DNA from 3 places in the Aliiroseovarius sp. genome. Region 2 is predicted to be linked to each of the others. Evidence: riboswitches for the same ligand, from Rfam matches in the RefSeq annotation. Region 2 holds a riboswitch; each other region holds the start of a gene.
What was found. A riboswitch is a leader RNA that binds a small molecule or an ion and turns the genes downstream of it on or off. The one in region 2 is predicted to bind cobalamin.
Positions count from the first base shown of each region.

Region 1: linked by a shared signal. The riboswitch ahead of ACO07D_RS08885 (aromatic ring-hydroxylating oxygenase subunit alpha) and the one ahead of ACO07D_RS14940 (DUF4198 domain-containing protein) in region 2 are both predicted to bind cobalamin.
Region 3: linked by a shared signal. The riboswitch ahead of ACO07D_RS07415 (DUF1636 family protein) and the one ahead of ACO07D_RS14940 (DUF4198 domain-containing protein) in region 2 are both predicted to bind cobalamin.

Region 1 covers NZ_CBDDIE010000003.1:1,568,296-1,574,329, forward strand. The annotation lists gene ACO07D_RS08865 ((2Fe-2S) ferredoxin domain-containing protein) at 1-708, shown strand, start outside; gene ACO07D_RS08870 (ABC transporter substrate-binding protein) at 695-1,627, shown strand; gene ACO07D_RS08875 (FecCD family ABC transporter permease) at 1,664-2,635, shown strand; gene ACO07D_RS08880 (ABC transporter ATP-binding protein) at 2,625-3,380, shown strand; cobalamin riboswitch at 3,463-3,666, shown strand; gene ACO07D_RS08885 (aromatic ring-hydroxylating oxygenase subunit alpha) at 3,749-5,002, shown strand; gene ACO07D_RS08890 (2Fe-2S iron-sulfur cluster-binding protein) at 5,008-6,034, shown strand, end outside.
Region 2 covers NZ_CBDDIE010000003.1:2,837,196-2,843,229, reverse strand. The annotation lists gene ACO07D_RS14950 (cobalt ABC transporter permease) at 1-579, opposite strand, end outside; gene cbiM (cobalt transporter CbiM) at 576-1,187, opposite strand; gene ACO07D_RS14940 (DUF4198 domain-containing protein) at 1,192-1,977, opposite strand; cobalamin riboswitch at 2,108-2,309, opposite strand; gene ACO07D_RS14935 (hypothetical protein) at 2,728-3,045, shown strand; gene ACO07D_RS14930 (GSCFA domain-containing protein) at 3,774-4,880, shown strand; gene ACO07D_RS14925 (hypothetical protein) at 4,870-5,553, shown strand; gene ACO07D_RS14920 (sterol desaturase family protein) at 5,575-6,034, opposite strand, start outside.
Region 3 covers NZ_CBDDIE010000003.1:1,246,598-1,252,631, reverse strand. The annotation lists gene ACO07D_RS07425 (hypothetical protein) at 1-1,579, opposite strand, end outside; gene ACO07D_RS07420 (class I adenylate-forming enzyme family protein) at 1,576-2,976, opposite strand; cobalamin riboswitch at 3,690-3,905, shown strand; gene ACO07D_RS07415 (DUF1636 family protein) at 4,007-4,378, shown strand; gene ACO07D_RS07410 (ABC transporter ATP-binding protein) at 4,371-5,150, shown strand; gene ACO07D_RS07405 (ABC transporter substrate-binding protein) at 5,165-6,034, shown strand, end outside.

The sequences.
Region 1 (6,034 bases), 1.3 Mb from region 2:
ATCTATCTGATTTCAGCGCAATACGTCAGTCAGGCCCGGTTCCGTGACGTCGCTGATGCGCTGGTAAAGGCCGCGCCCGTCGAGGCGCGGGCCGTCAGGCTGGAGACGTCCGGCGACGGGCTCTGGCATGCGCTGGATGATCTGACGGCGCGGCTTGCCACCCGGATCGAATTGCGGCCGATTGGCCTGCCATTCTCTCAGAGCCTTGAAAAGTGGCTGCCGAATGCCGCGGCCAGTTGGCTTGCCCGGCAGGGAGAGAACGCGCCTGAATTGTATTTTGCGACATCCCTGCAGACCGACCTGAATGTCATTCACGCCGCCGCGAACGCAAAAGTCGCGCTAAGGCCAATTGCGCCAAAGCCGTCCGGTGAGCTTGGAAAGGGCTGGGACACCCCACCTGCGTTTCGGCATCATCTGCTCGTTTGTGCCGGGCCACGGTGTCACCTGAAGGACGCCCCAAATCTGGTCGACGCGCTCAGGGCGGAACTTGGCCGCGCGGGGCAGAGCTCGGATTGTCTGGTCACAACAACCGGTTGCCTGTTTCCCTGCAATGCGGGTCCGGTGATCGTGCACTATCCGCATGGCAATTGGTACCGTGTGGAGACCATGGACGACATCCGGACCTTTGTGTCCGGGGCGCTGCGCGCCGGAACCATTCCCCGTTCTCTACTCATTCATCAAACAGGAGACATCCATGAACCTGCTTAAATACCTTGTGCCCTTGGGGCTTGTGGCCGCGACCGCTCAGGCTGATCCGGTGACTGTGCAAAGCTGTGGTGTGGAATACACGTTCCAAGAGGCTCCGGCACGTGCAATCACCCTGAACCAACAGGCGACCGAAGTGATGCTAGCGCTGGGGCTGGAGGGATCAATGGTCGGTACCGCCTATCTGGACGATGAGATTCCGGCCCAGTGGAAGGATGCCTTCGGCACCGTTCCAGTTCTGGCCGAGAAGTACCCAGCGGCAGAGGTTGTTCTGGCCAATGAGCCTGATTTCCTGTTTGCGGGTTTTGGCTCGGCCTTTTCCGAAGACAATCTGGGCGCGGCGCAGAAATGGCATGATCTGGGTGTTGGCACCTATCTGGTTGACGCTTCCTGCGGCGACGCGCATCCCAAAAATGTCCCGCTGACGATTGAGCCCATCCTCAAGGATATCGGGACCATCGGGCAGATATTCTCGGTCGAAGATCGCGCAGAGGCGCTGATCGCCGAAACCAAAGCGCGTATTGATGCAGTTCAGGCCGACCCGGCAGGCGCGGGCCGCTCGGCATTTATCTACGATAGCGGCGATGAGACGCCCTATTCGATCGGATGCTGCGGAGGTCCGGCTCTGGTTGCGAAAACTGCAGGGCTGAACAGCATCAGCGATGATGTCGAGGGCACCTGGGTCGATCTGGCCTGGGAACGTGTTGTCGAAGCCGACCCGGATGTGATCCTGCTGATCGAAGCGGGCTGGTCGTCAGCGGCCGAAAAGCGCGCCTATATGGAAAGTGATCCGGTCCTGTCCGAACTGACCGCCGTGAAGGAAGGGCGTTTCGTGACGGTGCCGTTCTCTGAAACGCTTTTGGGGATGCGCTTTGCCGATGGTGTCGAAAACCTGAACGGACAGCTGGCTGAGCTCGAGTAGATGCAAGCCCGGTTTCTGGTCCTGTTTCCCACGGCAATGGTCGCGATGGTGCTTGTCGCCGTTGCGGGCATTCTTTGGGGCACCGCAGATATCAGTTGGTCGGATCGCTTTGCCATCCTGATCCGCAGCGAAGGTGCCCCGCGTGGCCTGTCATTGATCGTCTGGCAATGGCGGATTCCCCGGGTGTTGGCGGTTGGGCTGATCGGGGCCGGGCTTGCTCTTGTCGGAGCGTTGATGCAAACGGCGCTGCGCAACCCGATGGCGGACCCTTACCTTATGGGCCTGTCCTCCGGTGCCTCTGCGGCAGCGGTGGCAGCGATCATCTGGTTGCCGACATCAGTAACCGAAACGCTGGGCGTTCCGGTGATTGCCTTCGCCGGTGCCGCCGTGGCGTTCCTGATGACACTGGGCCTGTCCCAGCAACGCGGGCACCAGCTTGATCCCCTGGTTGTCATACTGGCCGGCGTGGCCGTTTCCCTGATGTTTCAGTCAGTGACGGCCTTTTTCCTCTATGTTGGTGATCCGCATGTCACCCGCAACGCTCTGGGCTGGCTCATGGGCACGGCGGCAGGCACCGAATGGTCCGAGCTTCCGATGCTGGTTTTCTCGCTTGCAGTGATCGCGAGCCTGTTTTTGATGCGGGCGGATGCGCTGGATGCAACACTGCTGGGTGAAGAACGCGCTCAGGCTCTGGGTATTCGAACCGGGCGTCTACGCGTGATGATATTCGTTGCCACGGTTGTCCTGACTGGACTGGCTGTTTCCGTGGCCGGGATTGTTGGCTTTATAGGTCTGATCATCCCGCACATGGCGCGGCTGCTGGTCGGTGCACGGCACAAGGTATTGTTGCCTTTGTCGATGGTTCTGGGTGCCCTTGTTCTGATTGCTGTTGATCTGCTGTGCCGGGTCCTTCTGGCACCGCAGGAACTGCCGCTTGGTGTCTTGCTGGCGTTGTTTGCAGCGCCGCCTTTCATCTTCATTTTGCGGGGATTGCGTCGTGCCGTCTGATCTCGCTCTGGAAATCCGCGATCTGTCGGTCGAAGTGGGCGGTCGGCCCTATGTGCGCGGCGTCTCTTTGACCATCCCGCAGGGCGAAATCCACTGTTTGCTGGGGCCGAACGGTGCCGGCAAGACAACCGTTTTGCGCACGATCTACCGTGCCGAGCGCCCAAGCGCAGGCGAGATCATCGCAGACGGCCGCAGCATAGATGACTATGCCCATCACGAATGGGCGCGCAAAGCAGGGGCGCTGGTGCAAAGTTCGGGGCTGCTGGCCGGGCTGACCCCGGCAGACATCGTCGAAATCGGCCTGTCCGTTCTGGGCCTGAACGGGCACGAGCTGACCGGACGCAGGGATGACGCTTTGGACCTGGTCGGGTTGAGCCAAAAGCGAAACCAGCCTGCCGATCATCTGTCGGGGGGCGAACTGCAACGGTGTTACTTTGCCCAGCTGCTGGCCTGCGATCCAGAGATTTACATTCTTGACGAGCCGACCAACCATCTTGATCTGCACTATCAACTCGTACTGCTGAACGAAGTCAGGCGGCGGGGCCGAACGGTATTGATGACACTCCACGACCTCAATCTGGTCGCGCGGTACTGCGATCATATCCATTTGATGAATGGCGGGAAAATCGTCGATCAGGGCAAGCCGTCAAATGTTCTGACGCGCCGGAACCTGAGGGCGCATTTTCTGGTCGACGCCTACCTCGACTCGCAGTCCCTGGTGATTAACGGCCCGGTTGCGACGTGATCGAAATCCGACCTCCGCGCAGACCCATGTCTGTTTTGGAACCGGAATTGTCGCATGTATTTCATCGCCTAAGCGGGGCTGAACTATTCTGTGCCTGTGAGGTGCCGCTGTTTGATTCTGAAACAGCGGAGAATTGGGAAGCCGGTGTAATTCCGGCACTGCCCCCGCAACGGTAACGAAGGTCAGGTTCGGCAATCAGCCACTGGGAAGAGGATCCCGGGAAGGTGCCGACACCGGGCGCAAGCCCCTTCCAAGTCCGGAAACCAGCCTCGCAGATATGTCAAACCGCGGGTGGCGGTGGGGGCAACCGGTTCGGACGTGATCCTCGCGCGTCTCCGGACGGTTCTCCGGTGTCACCTGCCCAAACAATGCCGCGGGGCGCGGCAGGAGAGCCGGAAGTGAATACCATTCAAAACCTGTTGGCGCGCCGAAACCCGGCACATGCCCTGGAACAAGCGTTTTATACCGATCCCGGGATTTTTCAGACCGACCTTGAAACCATCCACTATCGCGACTGGCTGTTTGCTATCCCGGCCTGTGAATTGGAGAAGCCCGGCAGCTATGTCACCTATAACGTCGGCGCTTATCGCGTGATTATCGTCCGGGGAGCAGACAATCAGATCCGGGCGTTTCACAACACCTGCCGTCATCGCGGGTCGGTCATCTGCAAGGCGGCGAAAGGCCATGCCCCGAAGCTGGTCTGCCCTTATCATCAATGGACCTATGAACTGGACGGCTCGCTGCTGTGGGCCCGCGACATGGGGCCGGATTTCGACCCCAGCCAACACGGGCTTAAGACCATGCATTGCCGTGAACTGGCCGGGCTGGTCTATATCTGTCTGGCAGATGAAGCGCCCGATTTCGACAGTTTCGCCACAATAGCGCGCCCTTATCTGGAGCCGCACGGTCTGGGCAATGCCAAGGTGGCGTTCGAAAGCTCGATCATCGAAATGGGCAACTGGAAACTGGTCTGGGAGAACAACCGGGAATGTTATCACTGCGGCGGCAATCACCCGGCGTTGTGCCGCACCTTCCCGGATGACCCAGCGATCACCGGCATCGAAGGCGGCGAAACTCCGGCCCATATGCAGGCCCATTTCGACCGGTGCGAGGCTGCAGGACTGCCATCGCAGTTCTACCTGAATAACGACGGACAGTATCGTCTGGCGCGGATGCCCCTGAAGGAAGGCGCGGAAAGCTATACCATGGACGGCAAATCCGCCGTGCGGCGCTGGCTGGGCCGGTCGCCATTCGCCGATGCCGGGGCTTTGTTGAAATTCCACTACCCGACCACCTGGAACCATTTCCTTGCGGATCACTCCATTGTCTTCCGCGTCACCCCGATCAGCCCAACGGAAACCGAGGTCACCACGAAATGGCTGGTCCACAAGGACGCGGTGGAAGGTGTCGATTATGATCTGAAACGCCTGACCGAGGTCTGGGTTGCCACCAATGACGAAGACCGCCGGGTCGTTGAGGATAATCAGCAAGGCATCAACAGCCCCGCTTATACCCCCGGGCCATATTCAGCGACCCAGGAATCCGGTGTGCTTCAATTCGTTGATTGGTATTGCACCACGCTGGCGGATCGTTTGGCCCCTGGCATCATGGCTGCGGAGTGACGGCGATGAAAGACCTCAGCTCAGCCGCCGCCATCTGGCAGGACAATGAAATGCTGGAATGCGTCTCGGTTGTCCCCGAGATGCCAAATACCGCCAGCTTTACGTTTCGGGCTCCTTCGGGCGCCTTGTTCGCGTACCTTCCCGGACAGTTTCTGACCTTGGAAATCCCGGCTCCGGGCCAGCCGGGCGGGGTGGTGCATCGCACCTACACGATCTCGTCCTCGCCGTCGCGGCCCAGATCGATCACGATCACGGCCAAGGCGCAGCCGGACAGTATCGGCACGCGCTGGATGCTGGACAATCTGCAGCCCGGTATGCGGATCAAGGTCATCGGGCCCGCAGGGCTGTTCACCAATGCCGAAAGCGACGCAGGTAAATACCTGTTCATTTCCGCTGGTTCGGGCATCACACCAATGATGTCGATGACGACCTGCATGTGGGACGAAGGCCGCGATCTGGACATTGTCTTCATCAACTGTGCCAAACGGCCTTCGGAAATCATCTTCCGCCAGCGATTGGAGCAGATGGCCAGCCGGACGCACGGGTTGGACCTGAAGTTTGTTGTCGAAGAACCTGACCCGTACCGCCCCTGGACCGGTTATCAGGGCCAGTTCAACCAGCTGATGCTGGGCCTGATGGCTCCCGATTACCTGGACCGCGAGGTTTATTGCTGTGGACCCGAGCCCTTTATGCAGGCGGTGCGCGATGCCCTGACCGGCCTGGGGTTTGATATGGGTCGTTACTATCAGGAGAGCTTTGGCGCGCCTGTGGAAACCGAAGCAGATCAGCCGGATCTGGACGACGTTGTCCCGGATGATGACAGCAACGCGGAAATCCTGTTCGCCAGCTCCGGTGTAACGGCCAAAGTGGCCGAGACCGACACGGTTCTGGCCGCCGCACGGTCGGTTGGTCTGAATATCCCGTCGGGCTGTACCTTCGGTGTTTGCGGTACCTGCAAGGTTAAGAAGACTTCTGGTGAAGTTCACATGGTCCACAATGGCGGCATCTCGGAAGACGATATCGAGGCAGGCT
Region 2 (6,034 bases):
AAGATAAAAGCCGACGCCGAACAGGCCGACGATATAACCGATACCGCCCAGAATGCTCTGCAGGTCGTTCTTCTCGCGATAGACTGCGATTTCCCGACGCAGGGGGCGGATTTCATCGCGAACAACCTCGGCAATGATCAGGCGTTCCTCGTCTGACAGCGAGGCGATGGTGACCCCTGCCCCGGTTGCAGCGGGCGCGATGATTTCGGCGACCTCGACCTCAACGGCGGCGACGCCCATGATCTTGGCGACCTCATCGGCGGGCATGGTGACGTCAGCCACGTGCCCTGCGCCCATGTCGGCGCGGAAGGTGTGGGCGACCGGCTGCGTCGGAGCATACAGGAAGAAACCGTCCTCATCCGTGACGGTCCGCCCGATCTCGGCCCCATCCGGGCCAAAGACGATGACCTCCTGCCCGACGGCCATATCGCCGTTGGAAAAACCCAACTCGCCTTCGATGACGTCGCCCGAGGGAAATACACTGGCGATGACCTTGTGCGCCAGGGCGGGCACAGGGGCGCAAATCACGGCACCGAACATGGCGCAGGCCAACGTGCAGATCAAAAGACGATGTTTCACGAGGACATCCTCCTTGCAAAGAGTTCGGGCTTGACCTTGCGCGCCAACAGAACCGCGAAACCGGTCAGCACGGCTTCAACCGCCATGACCGGGATATGCGCGAAGAACACCAGCTTGGCCGCTGGCAGGAATTCATCCCCCGACAGCGCCAGTGACACGGCCACCATACCGGTCGTGGCCGCAATGGCGAAGGCCCCGCCGACACTGCCCCAGATCGCACCCTGCACCTCGCTGCCGCGTCCGATCAACCTGCCGAAAAGCATTCCCGCCAGCACTGCGGGCAACGCGATGTTCAACGTGTTGACGCCAAGAACCGTCAGCCCGCCGAAGCCAAAGAACGCGGCCTGCAACAGCAGCCCCACGAACAGCGCTGGAAAGGCGGCCCAGCCGAGCAGAAGCCCGGCCAAGCCATTCATGATCAGATGCACCGATGAGGGCCCGACAGGCACGTGGATCAAGGATGCCACGAAGAAACTGGCGGACAGCACCCCTGCGGTGGGGATGCGGTCCAGGTCCAGAGATTTCAGCCCAAGCGCAATGCCACCAGCCGCGGCGACAGCGCCACCGATGACAACAGGATTGGACAGGGCCCCATCTACGATGTGCATGGAGTTATTCCAGATCCCAGGCGCGGATCCAGATCACGGCGTCCTGGCTCAGCTCCTTGCCTTCATGTTCGGTTGCGGGGCCCGAGCCCAGCGCGGCAAAGCCCCAATAGCCCGCCTTGGGCACACCGAAGCTGAAGTAGCCGTTGTCATCCGAGATCGCCACAACAGAGCCACCGGGGAGCGGCGAGGCGGTCGGCGCAGCGGCGCCGTTGCCGTCCATCTCGGGCGTTGCGGCCATGTATTCGATCTCGATCTCGGCGCCAGCCACCGGGTTGCCTTCGCTCAGAACGCGACCGGTAAAGGTCGAACCGGCGATGATGTTGTAAGGCTTGTTCAGCGGCAGGATTTCGGTTGCCAGACCCTGCGGCTGATCCCAGTCGGTCGGTAGCTCGTTGCGGTTCAGGTAGGTCTTGGTGATCTGCTGGATATAGATATCCTCGGATTCCTCATAATAGGGCGTGGGCACGGTCACGACCACGTAATCCCCCGACCGCTTGACCGGAACCGAACCGAGAAAGGCCGGGGCGGAGTTTTCCGGGCCCTCGAAAGTGGTTTCCTGCAGCGTGTCCATCAGGTCGATTTTCTCGCCATTGTGGATCACGTAGAACTCCTCGGGCTTCTCCAGCACCATCGCGTGACCCGCTTCGAACGGGTGCCAGAAGATCAGCTTGACCGGCACGTCGCCCGGGCGCTCGATCATCGTGTCTTCGGTGTATTCCAGCAGGAAATGCGCCTGTGCCATCATCGGCAGAGTCAGCGCGGCAGTTGCAGCCAAAAGCAACTTTTTCATGAACTTACGTCCCTCTATTGTCGTGCCAACCCCGGCACGCATTTCTGTGAGGCAACAGGACGAAGGAACAGCCCACATCCTTGGGCAGATGTTCCCGACGCACACCCCGTCGCCGATTGTCAGCACCCCTCCCAAGGGCGCATATCCGGCAGGTCTCCTGACTTGCGGGTCAAAGCGACGGTCTGGCCTTCCCGGGTTGACCCCAGTGGCGTGTTCAGCCGTGCTCACCGCTTACAGTTGCGGGGGCAGCTGCAGCCTAGGTGCGCAAGGCACCGCACTGCATTCCCTTTTGCTTTCGGGACGAATCCCGAAACCGGACTGCGAATCCAAATGGCAGAGTCTTGGAAACCGGTCAACGTTATTGTGTGCGCCCTTTGCACCACGAAAAGAAGACCCTTTGCAGCAAGCGGGGCTGCCGGACGCCCTGCCCAACGCCACGGGTCGATGGTCAGGTATCCATCGTGGCGGGCCGGAGGTGCTCCATGAACGGCCGGAGCGGCATCATCGCGCGGTATTCACGCGGGAAATTGGGGCGATGCCGGGGTTGCGCTCAAGTGATCTTCGAGCAGCGAAACCAATATTCCAGCCTTCAACGCCTCGGCAACATAGTCCCGAAACGTTTGGACCAGTCCCAGCCCCTGTTTGCCCAGATCGTTCGAGGCGGCAGCGTACTGGTTACAAGGCAGCCTTTGATATCCGCGGTGAACGCGCACTCTGCAGCCTCGAAGCTCCAGGGCGCGATGCGGTCGGATGATTGGAACCGGTATCGGATGCGGTTGTGCTCCAACAGGTCGCGCGGAGTCTGCGGCCTGCCCCTCAGCTTTACCGGGGGAAAGCGCAGGCAGCCCGCGCGACGTCGAAGATCCCACCATAAAGACCGCCGACATCCATGCCGCCGCCTTCCTGTCCGCTCTGGACGGGGTGGATGCCGTCCGCATCTCCGGCCTGGGCGTCTACGCACTCTCCGGCTACATGACCGCCGCGGTGGCGGATGACGCCGCCGACACCCTGCTTCCGGGGGCCAGCACGACGGATGAGAACAACATCAGGTATCAGGCGCCCTACTAGTCCGAGGTAGACCGGGGATTGATCGCGGCCCATGACAACAAGTTCTCGGTCGCCTCGTGGAAGCCCTGGCGATGGACGGCGTGAAGGCCGGGCAATAGGGCGGGGCACAGGGACCAACTTCTACCCACCTTGGTCCTGTCGGCCCAACCGGCTCCGATGGGCAACTTGGCCCGGCCACGGACGTCGAAAGTAAGGACAACGACGCGCTCAGCCATCTTGTGAGCGTCGTTCAACGGTAGCTGTTCTTGCTCCGAGGTCCAGGCGCCGGGCACCACCAAGGGGGCTGTTGGCTGCCGTCATGGCCCTCTGGCAGGTTAACCTTGCCCAATGGAGTGTCACCTTCGCATTCCAAACGCACGTTGCGAGTTTGGGTATCAACCCGCGGTGTTGCGGTCATCTGCACGGTGTCGATAGGCAGGGCTGTCAGGTACATGTCCCGCACCGAGGTTGGACCGTTTGGGTCGTGATGACGGCACTCGGCAGTTTTCTACGTGGCTCACAGATGCGTGCCCGGCCATTGTCCATACGGGTCCAGTGATCTTCGGCGGATGAGTTATGCGCAGACACACCGATCCAAGGCCAGCTGCCGCGCAGACCGAATGGTGCCACGCCCCATTTTCCCCGTACGCTTGATGGGCGCGCGGCGCGATGAGCAGGGCTTGCTTGACTTGTGGCCTCTTTCCCACGAGAATCGTTAAAAAAATTACGAACCTGTTCGAGCAGAGATCATGAGCACCAAGAATTCAGGGAACACCGGGGCAACGGTGTTCTCCGCGCAGCCGAAGACAGCATTCTGGCGCACCGGCGTGGCTGAACCCGGGGTGTACGGGTATGAAAACCTGTACAAATCCGGCTTCCAATTGCCCGCGAATGCGCGTTTTTCCACCTACGGGTCCTGTTTCGCACAGCATATCAGCCGCGCGCTTCAGGGGCGCGGGCAGCCCTGGGTGGACGCCGAGCCCGCCCCGTCCAACTTCCCCGAACATCTGGAAGCGCGGTTCAACTACAGCATCTTCTCGTCCCGGACTGCGAATATCTACACCGCGCGCGCCCTGGAATACTGGGTCTCTCTGGCCACCACGCCAGAGCTCGCCGATACGGTCGAACTGTGGGAAGAGGACGGCCGGTGGCGCGACAGCCTGCGTCCCATGATCGAACCGGACGGGTTCGACGACGCCGAGGAATGCCGCGCCATGCTGCGCGGGACTGCGCGCGCCTTTCGCCGGTCCATCATCGACACCGATGTATTCGTCTTCACCCTGGGCCTGACCGAGGGGTTCGAGAACGCCCAATCCGGCCAGCCCTACGCGATGTGCCCGGGCACCCTGGCCGGTTCCTTTGATGGCGACCTGCATCAGTTCCACAATTACAGCTATCCGCAGATCATGGCCTCCATGAAGGCTGCTATCGAAGGCATGCGCGCGTTGAACCCGGCGTTGAAGCTGATCCTCACCGTGTCGCCGGTGCCCCTGACCGCGACGGCGTCTCAGGACCACGTGCTTGTCGCGACGACCTATTCGAAATCGGTGTTGCGCGCGGTGGCCGGGGATCTGGCACAGGAGGACGCGGGCATCGACTATTTCCCCTCCTACGAGATCATCGCAAGCCCTCCGACGCGCGGCCAGTTCTTCCTGCCGAACATGCGCAGTGTTGCCCCCTATGGGGTGCAACTGGTGATGGAGCATTTCTTTGCCGGTCTCGACCTGAGCGGCGCGCGGCTGACCCACGCAGCCGACAAGGCGGCACAGGACCGCCAAGCCGTCCTGAAGGCCGAGGAACGTGCCCTGGAGCTGGCCTGCGAGGAACAGGTTCTGGAGGCTATGAATGCCCACTGACGTCATGATCGTCGGCGACAGCCACACCCGCGCGCTTCAGGCAGGTTGCCAGGCCGCCGGGCTGAACAGCGAAATCCTGACTTTCTCGGGCACCGCCTGGTTCGAGGCGGATGTGCAATACCGACCGCAAACCGGCCTACATTCCCCCCGGCGCAAATGGGTGGCGGATGCCTCCGGGAAACTTGGGGCACGGGTCGGCACCCCCAACCCGTTCAAAAGCGGTGTTCCGGTGCTTCTGAGCTGCATGAACCTTGGGCGCATGCTGGGCTCCTTTCGCTGGAAGGGGCACCAATATGCGCGTGATCTGACCCCAGGCGAGGCCGACCTGCCAGTCAGCCGCGCCGCGCTGGAGGCCTATGTCGAACACCAGGCCGAAAGCTCCCTGTCGCTGATCCGTGCGCTTACGGCGGATGGGGCGCATGTGGTCGTCGTCGCACCGCCCAACTTCACGGGATTGCACCAGGCCCAGCTCGCGACCGCGACCTTTGCACAGGCCGTTCGTGCGCTGGACGTGGCCTGTTTCAACCCGTGGGAGCATCAGGAACCCGGTGCAATGACCCTGCCCAAGGCATATGTTCATGAAGATCGGCGGCACGGGAACGACGCCTATGGCAGATGGGTGATCGACCTGCTGGTCGACACCGGCCTGCTGCCCGTGCGCCAGCCCAGTTGACGCAGACGCAAGCGGCTGCGGTCAGGTCCGTCGGATGGCCAGGCGACCAACCAACCGCCGCAGCCGCCTGCGGCCCCAGGCAAAGATATCCCGGAACGGGCGCAGATAGATGTCGACCAGGTCGGCCTCGTCCCCCGGCGCGTGATCGGTCAGGCCGAAGGTGATCTTGTCCTCGGGTTCCGACAGGTGCAGCGAGCCGAACATCCAGTCCCAGACTGCCAGCGCCGCGCCGAAGTTCTTGTCGTAATGTTCCTTGGCAACCGAATGATGCAGCTGGTGCTGGGCGGGTGAAATCAGCAGCCGTTCCAGCCAGGGCCAATAGTGGATCGAGATATGGCTGTGGCGCAGGTTCGAGCCGGTGATGTGAAAGGCAAAGACGATCACGTTGGCGCCCAGCACGGTGTAGAGGTTCACCTTGTCCCCACCGAACAGGAACAGGAAGGTGGCAATCGTCGTGCCCTGCGCCACGGCTCCGCGCAGG
Region 3 (6,034 bases), 1.6 Mb from region 2:
CGTTCTGACCCGAGGCAATGCAAATCGACCTTATCCGGTCCAGCGCGAAGTCAAACCATCTCTGGCGGAAAGCTTCGAAGCTCTCATTTGCTGCAACCCCTGGCCCGGGCTCGCAGTCACAGACGATCCTGGCGCCCTTCCAGTAGCTTGCCACCCAGACGATCGGCAGACCGAACCGATGTGCAAGCTGCGGAATGGAATCCGGAAGCGCAAAGTTCACCCGCTCGTGGACCGTCCGATGCAATTGACTTCCCAGCGTGCCGTCGCATGCCAGTCCGACGATCCGCCTCTCCTGGATGTGGCGCATCAGGACGCGAGCGGTTGCGGTCGGGCTTTGGTCCTTTGGGATCGAGTTCAGGCGGTTTCCACCATCCAGGAGCCGAGACATGACGAAGTTGCCCCCGACGATCTCGACAGGAATACTGTTCTTCTCGAGCTGTGCCAGGGTGCCCATTAGGACCCCCGCATGTGTGGTGGCCAGAATAGCAGGGGCCCTGGTTTCGGCGAGTGCACGCAAATGCCCCAGATCAGCCATCTCAAGGGATTCCATGAAGTTGGTCCAGGCAGCAGGGTCTGCTTGCAGGCGAGCCTTGATCTCCTTGCGGTCGGTCGCTCCCTGCCAGACAGAACGCGCCCATGCGCCCGGCGCCTCCACGGGCAAGCCCAGCCATTTCCGGAGCAGATCGCCATGTGGTACCGCGTGGTCCACATCCGCGTGGGGGCGGGTTTTCTTGTGCTGATCAAGGCCGCGATCCGGTGAAGCGCCATGCCGAGCCCGATACTGACGCACCAGATCGAGTGCGGTTTCGGACTTGCCGTCATTTATCAGGAGGTTGCTAGCAGCGGAAAGCAATGTCGGCGACCCAGCACAAATGGCGACATCGGCCAACGTGGTCGAAAGGCTGCCCTGCTTTTCTTCGTCGGAAAAGGTGGCCCAGGCCCGCCTCAAGTACATGTCGAAGCGGTTGTTCGACAAGCGTTCTATTGCAGGCATGCCCTTGATGATTGCGGCTGCGTGGCCATGACGCAGACCACGTTCGATAAAATCAATGAAGGCACTGTGGGGGACCTTGTCATCGACCGTCAAGGTCGCGATCAAATCCGCTGTCTCATCAATGGCGCCAACAGCGAGAAACGACAATGTCGATTGCCGCCGCAATGCCGGGTTGCCGGGATGCGCAGCCAGCGCCTGTTCGGCGATATTGGTGACCTGGGCCCGGTCTCCAAGATCCGTTGCCGCACGGAGTCGCAGCAGGGCGTCGGTTTCTTTGGCCGGCTTGTCATCTGCCTTGATCGCAGCGTCGATCGCATCCAGCGCGGCCCGGGCATCACCGCTTTGATAGTAAGCCCACGCGATGACCCGCAGTTCAGCGGGTCTCGGCGTTTCCATGCCGCGCAACACCTCTATAGCAGCCTCGGGAGTTCCTGCTCGCAGATGTATACGCGCCTGCAGAAGCGCGCCCTGACGGGCATTGATTTCGTCCCCTGATTGGTCAAGCATCGACTGCGCCAGCCCTGGATCGTTGCCGAGAAGGGCTTGGTGGACTTTTGCTTCAGCGCTTGGCATCGCTTGCGTCATGCCGAGCGTCCTTGCTCCATCCGCAGCTGCGCCTTGGAAATCTTGCCAGATGGCGTCATGGGCATCGCCCCAACCTGTACCAACCTGCGCGGGACCTTCCAGCTTACAAGACGGTCCTGGCACCATGTCCGCAGCGCCTTGGTGTCGAGTTCCGGTGTGCCCGTGAAGTAACCGACCACGATTTCGCCAACCCCGTCGTGGGGCTGGGCGATGACCGCCGCTTCGCCGACCCCGGGGTGATCGCGCAACACCGACTCGATCTCTGATGGATAGACGGTATTGCCTGCGGTCTTGATGATTTCCTTTAGCCTGTCGATGAGTTCAAGGTGACCGTCGGCGTCAATACGACCTATATCGCCTGTGCGGAACCAGCCGTCATGGAAGGCTGCGGCGTTGGCAGTGTCATTTTGCCAGTACCCCGGCGTCACAACCGCCCCACGCACCAGGATTTCACCAGGCTCACCCGGTTTGACGGGGGCGAAACCCGTGTCGACAATCCGCATCTCAACGCCCTTTGCAACACTCCCGACATTCCCACCGCCAAGCTGCGCTGTATCCAGCATCATGGCCAGGGGAACGGCTTCGGTCATTGCGTAACCGGTCATGACTTCGCAATCAAAGCGCCGGGCAATCGCATTGGCCATGTTGGGGTCCAGCTTTGTGCCCGCGAGAAGCACCCGCTTCAGATCAGGCAAGGGGTTCTTGGTGTCTCCGGTGGCCTTGAGCATCATGCCGCCCACCATCGGCACGCCAGCCATGAACGTGACCTTGTCGCGGCGCATCGCCTCCAGGATCGTGTCCGGCCGCGGTACAGCAGGTATCGACAAGGTGGCGCCGGCCCGCAGCGCCGTTGCGACAAGGGCGGTTCCGTAGACATTCGCAAGTGGCGCGGCCAATAGGAGCGTGTCCGTGTCATCGACTCGGAAGAAGTCGTGCACCAGCCGGTCGGTCATCGCAAGGAGATTGCCAAGCGTGATGGTTACGCCCTTGGGGGCGCCGGTGGTACCGGATGTGTAGAGCAACGCGGCGATCTGGTCCGCGCTGCCTGACAGTGTCGGGGCATGGCAGGCCACGGGATCGAGGCGGGAGCTTATGTGCGCGATGGTGTCTGCGCCGGTCAAGTCGGCGAAGTCCCCGTGGTCACTGATCATCGCCGCCGCGCCGCTGGCGACGAGCAGCCCTGCCGTGGCGGCCGGTGGAGAGGACGGGTGAACGGGAACCGCAACGAACTCCGTCATCAGCGTGGCAATGAACCCGATGATGGCGTCAGCGGGGGAACGGCAAAGAAGCGCGACCCTGTCCCCCGGTTTCAGGCCAGCAACTTCAAGAGCATCAGCGACGGCCCGGGCTCGCGCGAAGGCATCAGCGCGCGATAGACGTCCGCTGGCGTCGGACAACAGGTCTGATTTACTGGTTGTGAAAAGCTCATCGGACAAAGCTATATTCCGTTCTGTAGCTATAATGGCGACCCGATGCCGCGGATCCATCACATTAGTAAACACGCTGGCACCTGAGTAAACAAGGCACTGCGGTACAACGGCTCGCACCTTTGCCCGTTTGCTCCTTCACTTGCTCGCATCGATCAGATTGCAGAGTTTTGCTGATCGCATTGCCGGCGTCGGCTTGAGCTCTCCAAGCTCAACTCATTTCTGGGATGCTGCCTGGACCATGAAGGCAGTATTCATGGGGGAACCGGCAAATGACTGCTGCGGTCCACCTAGCTGACCTTGAGGCTAATCGCAGCAAAAGACCGCTTCCCGCCCTGGGTGAAGGACGGTCACGACCGCTTTGGGCTGCCTGCGGTCATTCGCCACGATTGCCAAGAGTAGCAGCCTCGGGCCGAAACCGGTCGCAAGATCTTTCAGATCGTGCTGGTGGATGTCACCGACCCCGGCTCCGTCCATGCTGCTGCCGCTGCTGGTCGAACTGATGATCATCGCCGTGCTGCTGACCGCCCACCTGGCGCCCGTGATGTGAGGTGATTCTGTAGAAGTGACACCCCCGGTTGACCTGCCAGGCCCGCACATATCTCGAAGGCCGGACAACACCCGTTTTACGGCGTGTTTCAGCGCTGGCAGGTCCACAATGCTTGACAAACTGCCGCAGGCCGGATTTCTGTAGCGCTGATGGTTCCCGCCAGACCCAAGGTCGCGGGATGAAAAGGGAACACGGTGAGGTGTAGCCATCAGGCGCCAATTCCGTGACTGCCCCCGCAACTGTAAGCGGTGAGCGACGTCGAAGATACCACTGACCTCGAAGGGGTCGGGAAGGTCGACCAAGCTTTGACCCGCGAAGTCAGGAGACCTGCCATCCAAGTTGAAACTGACCCGGAGCGGGGCGCTCTGGAAGGAGGCTGGATGACACGTCTTTCGCGTAAGGACAAACTGGGCACCTTCGTTCTGCGCTTGATGGCAAGCGGGGGCGACCATGTCCCAAACAGATAATCACCAAGACCACACTTTGTTGGTCTGCACGACATGTGCGGGGCCAACTGCGGCGGCACGAATGCGGGCTGCGTTGACAGCGCGACTGCCAACCGGCTTCACCATCCGCCCGGTTGACTGCATGGCGGGATGCGACCACCCGGTGGCCGTCGGCTTTCAGGCGCCAGGCAAGGCCACCTATCTGTTCGGCCCCATCGCCGGGGACGAGGATATCGCGGCCATTGCGGAGTTCGCCCATCAATATGATGCGCATGAAACCGGTTGGACCTCGGCAACCGAGCGCCCGCGCGCGCTCTATGACAAGACCCTGGCCCGCCTGCCCGGGCACAAGTCGCGGGGGTGGGCGCATGCATGATTTTTTGAGTGTCGATAACCTGGAGTATTTTGCGCTGAACGGCGACCGGCTGATCAGCGATGTCTCGTTCGACCTGCCCCGCGGCGCTCGACTGGCGATTGCCGGGCCAAACGGGGCGGGCAAGACCACGCTTTTGAACCTGTTGTCGGGGATCGAGGAAATCGCCCTGGGCGACGTGACCATCGAAGGGCAGAGCCTGCGTGACATGCCGCTGGAGCAGCGGGCCCGCCGCATTGCCCTGGTCAGCCAACATTCGGCCCCGGATGGGCGGTTGAAGCTGCGGGAGTACGTGGCCTTGGGGCAAATGCCGATTTGGGCCGATCATTCTGCCACTGAACATGCCGAGGCCATGGACCGCATCCTGGGCCTGACCGGGCTTGCCGCGCTGGCCGACAAGCCGATGGACCGCTTGTCGGGTGGCGAACGTCAACGGGCGCATATCGCCCGCGCCCTGGCACAGAAGCCGCAGATCCTGTTCCTGGATGAACCGACCAACCACCTCGACCCCGATGCCAAGGGACGCATGCTGTCGCTGGTGGCCGCGCTGGGGGTGACGGTGATCATGGTGGTGCATGACCTTGTGATGATCCCGGAGTTCGCGACCCATGTCGCCCTGATGAAGGACAGCCGCCTGACCGGGTTCGGCTCGGTTACCGAGGTTCTGACCCCCCAGGCAGTCCATGACACGTTCGGCGTCAATTACCTGCTGTTGCCCCATGGCGACCGGCAGATCCCGACGCTGGATATCCGAAAAACAGAAATCCACATCTGAAGGAGTGAGTGAGGATGAAGATGTACCTGCCCGCAGCCGTGCTGCTGGGACTGGCCCAGGCCGCCTCGGCCGAGGTCACGGTGGACAATTGCGGCGCGCCGCTGGTGTTCGAAAAGACGCCCGAACGCATTGTCGTGCATGACATGAACATGACCGACATGGCCTTTGCCCTGGGTCTGCAAGACAAGATCGTCGGCCTGACCGGCATTACCGGCTGGTACAAGACCAGCCCGGATTTCGACGCCATGCGCGGTGACATCCCGGAGCTGGCGCCGAAATACCCCACGGTGGAAAACCTGGTCGCCGCCGAGCCCGACATGTTCTTTGCTGGCTGGTATTACGGCATGAAACCTGGCGGGGACGTGACCCCGGACACGCTCGCCCCCTTCGGCATCCAGACCATGGTGCTGACCGAAAGCTGCGTGCACCTGCACGAAGGCCGCCCGGTCGCCTCGATGGACCTGCTGTTTGGCGACGTGCTGCGTCTGGGCGAGGTCATGGACGTGAGCGACAAGGCCGAGATGCTGGTTTCCGGCTGGAAAGAGCAGCTGGCGGCGATCGAAGCCAAGACGGCGGATGCCGAAAAGCCGCGTGTCTTCCTGCTGGACGGCCCGGCGGACGCGCCCTTTACCTCGGGCAAGTTCGCGATCCCCGACGCGATGATCTCTGCGGCTGGGGGCACCAACGTGACCCATGACATGGACACCAGCTGGGGTCGCACCTCGTGGGAGGCCGTCGCCGCCGCCAACCCGGAGTTCCTGGTCCTGCTGGATTATCAGACCGGCAATGGCGCCGCCGACACGTTCAAGTTCCTGCAGGAACATCCGGTCATGGCCCATATTGACGCGGTCAAAAACGAGCGCTGGATCGGCCTGCGCTACGAA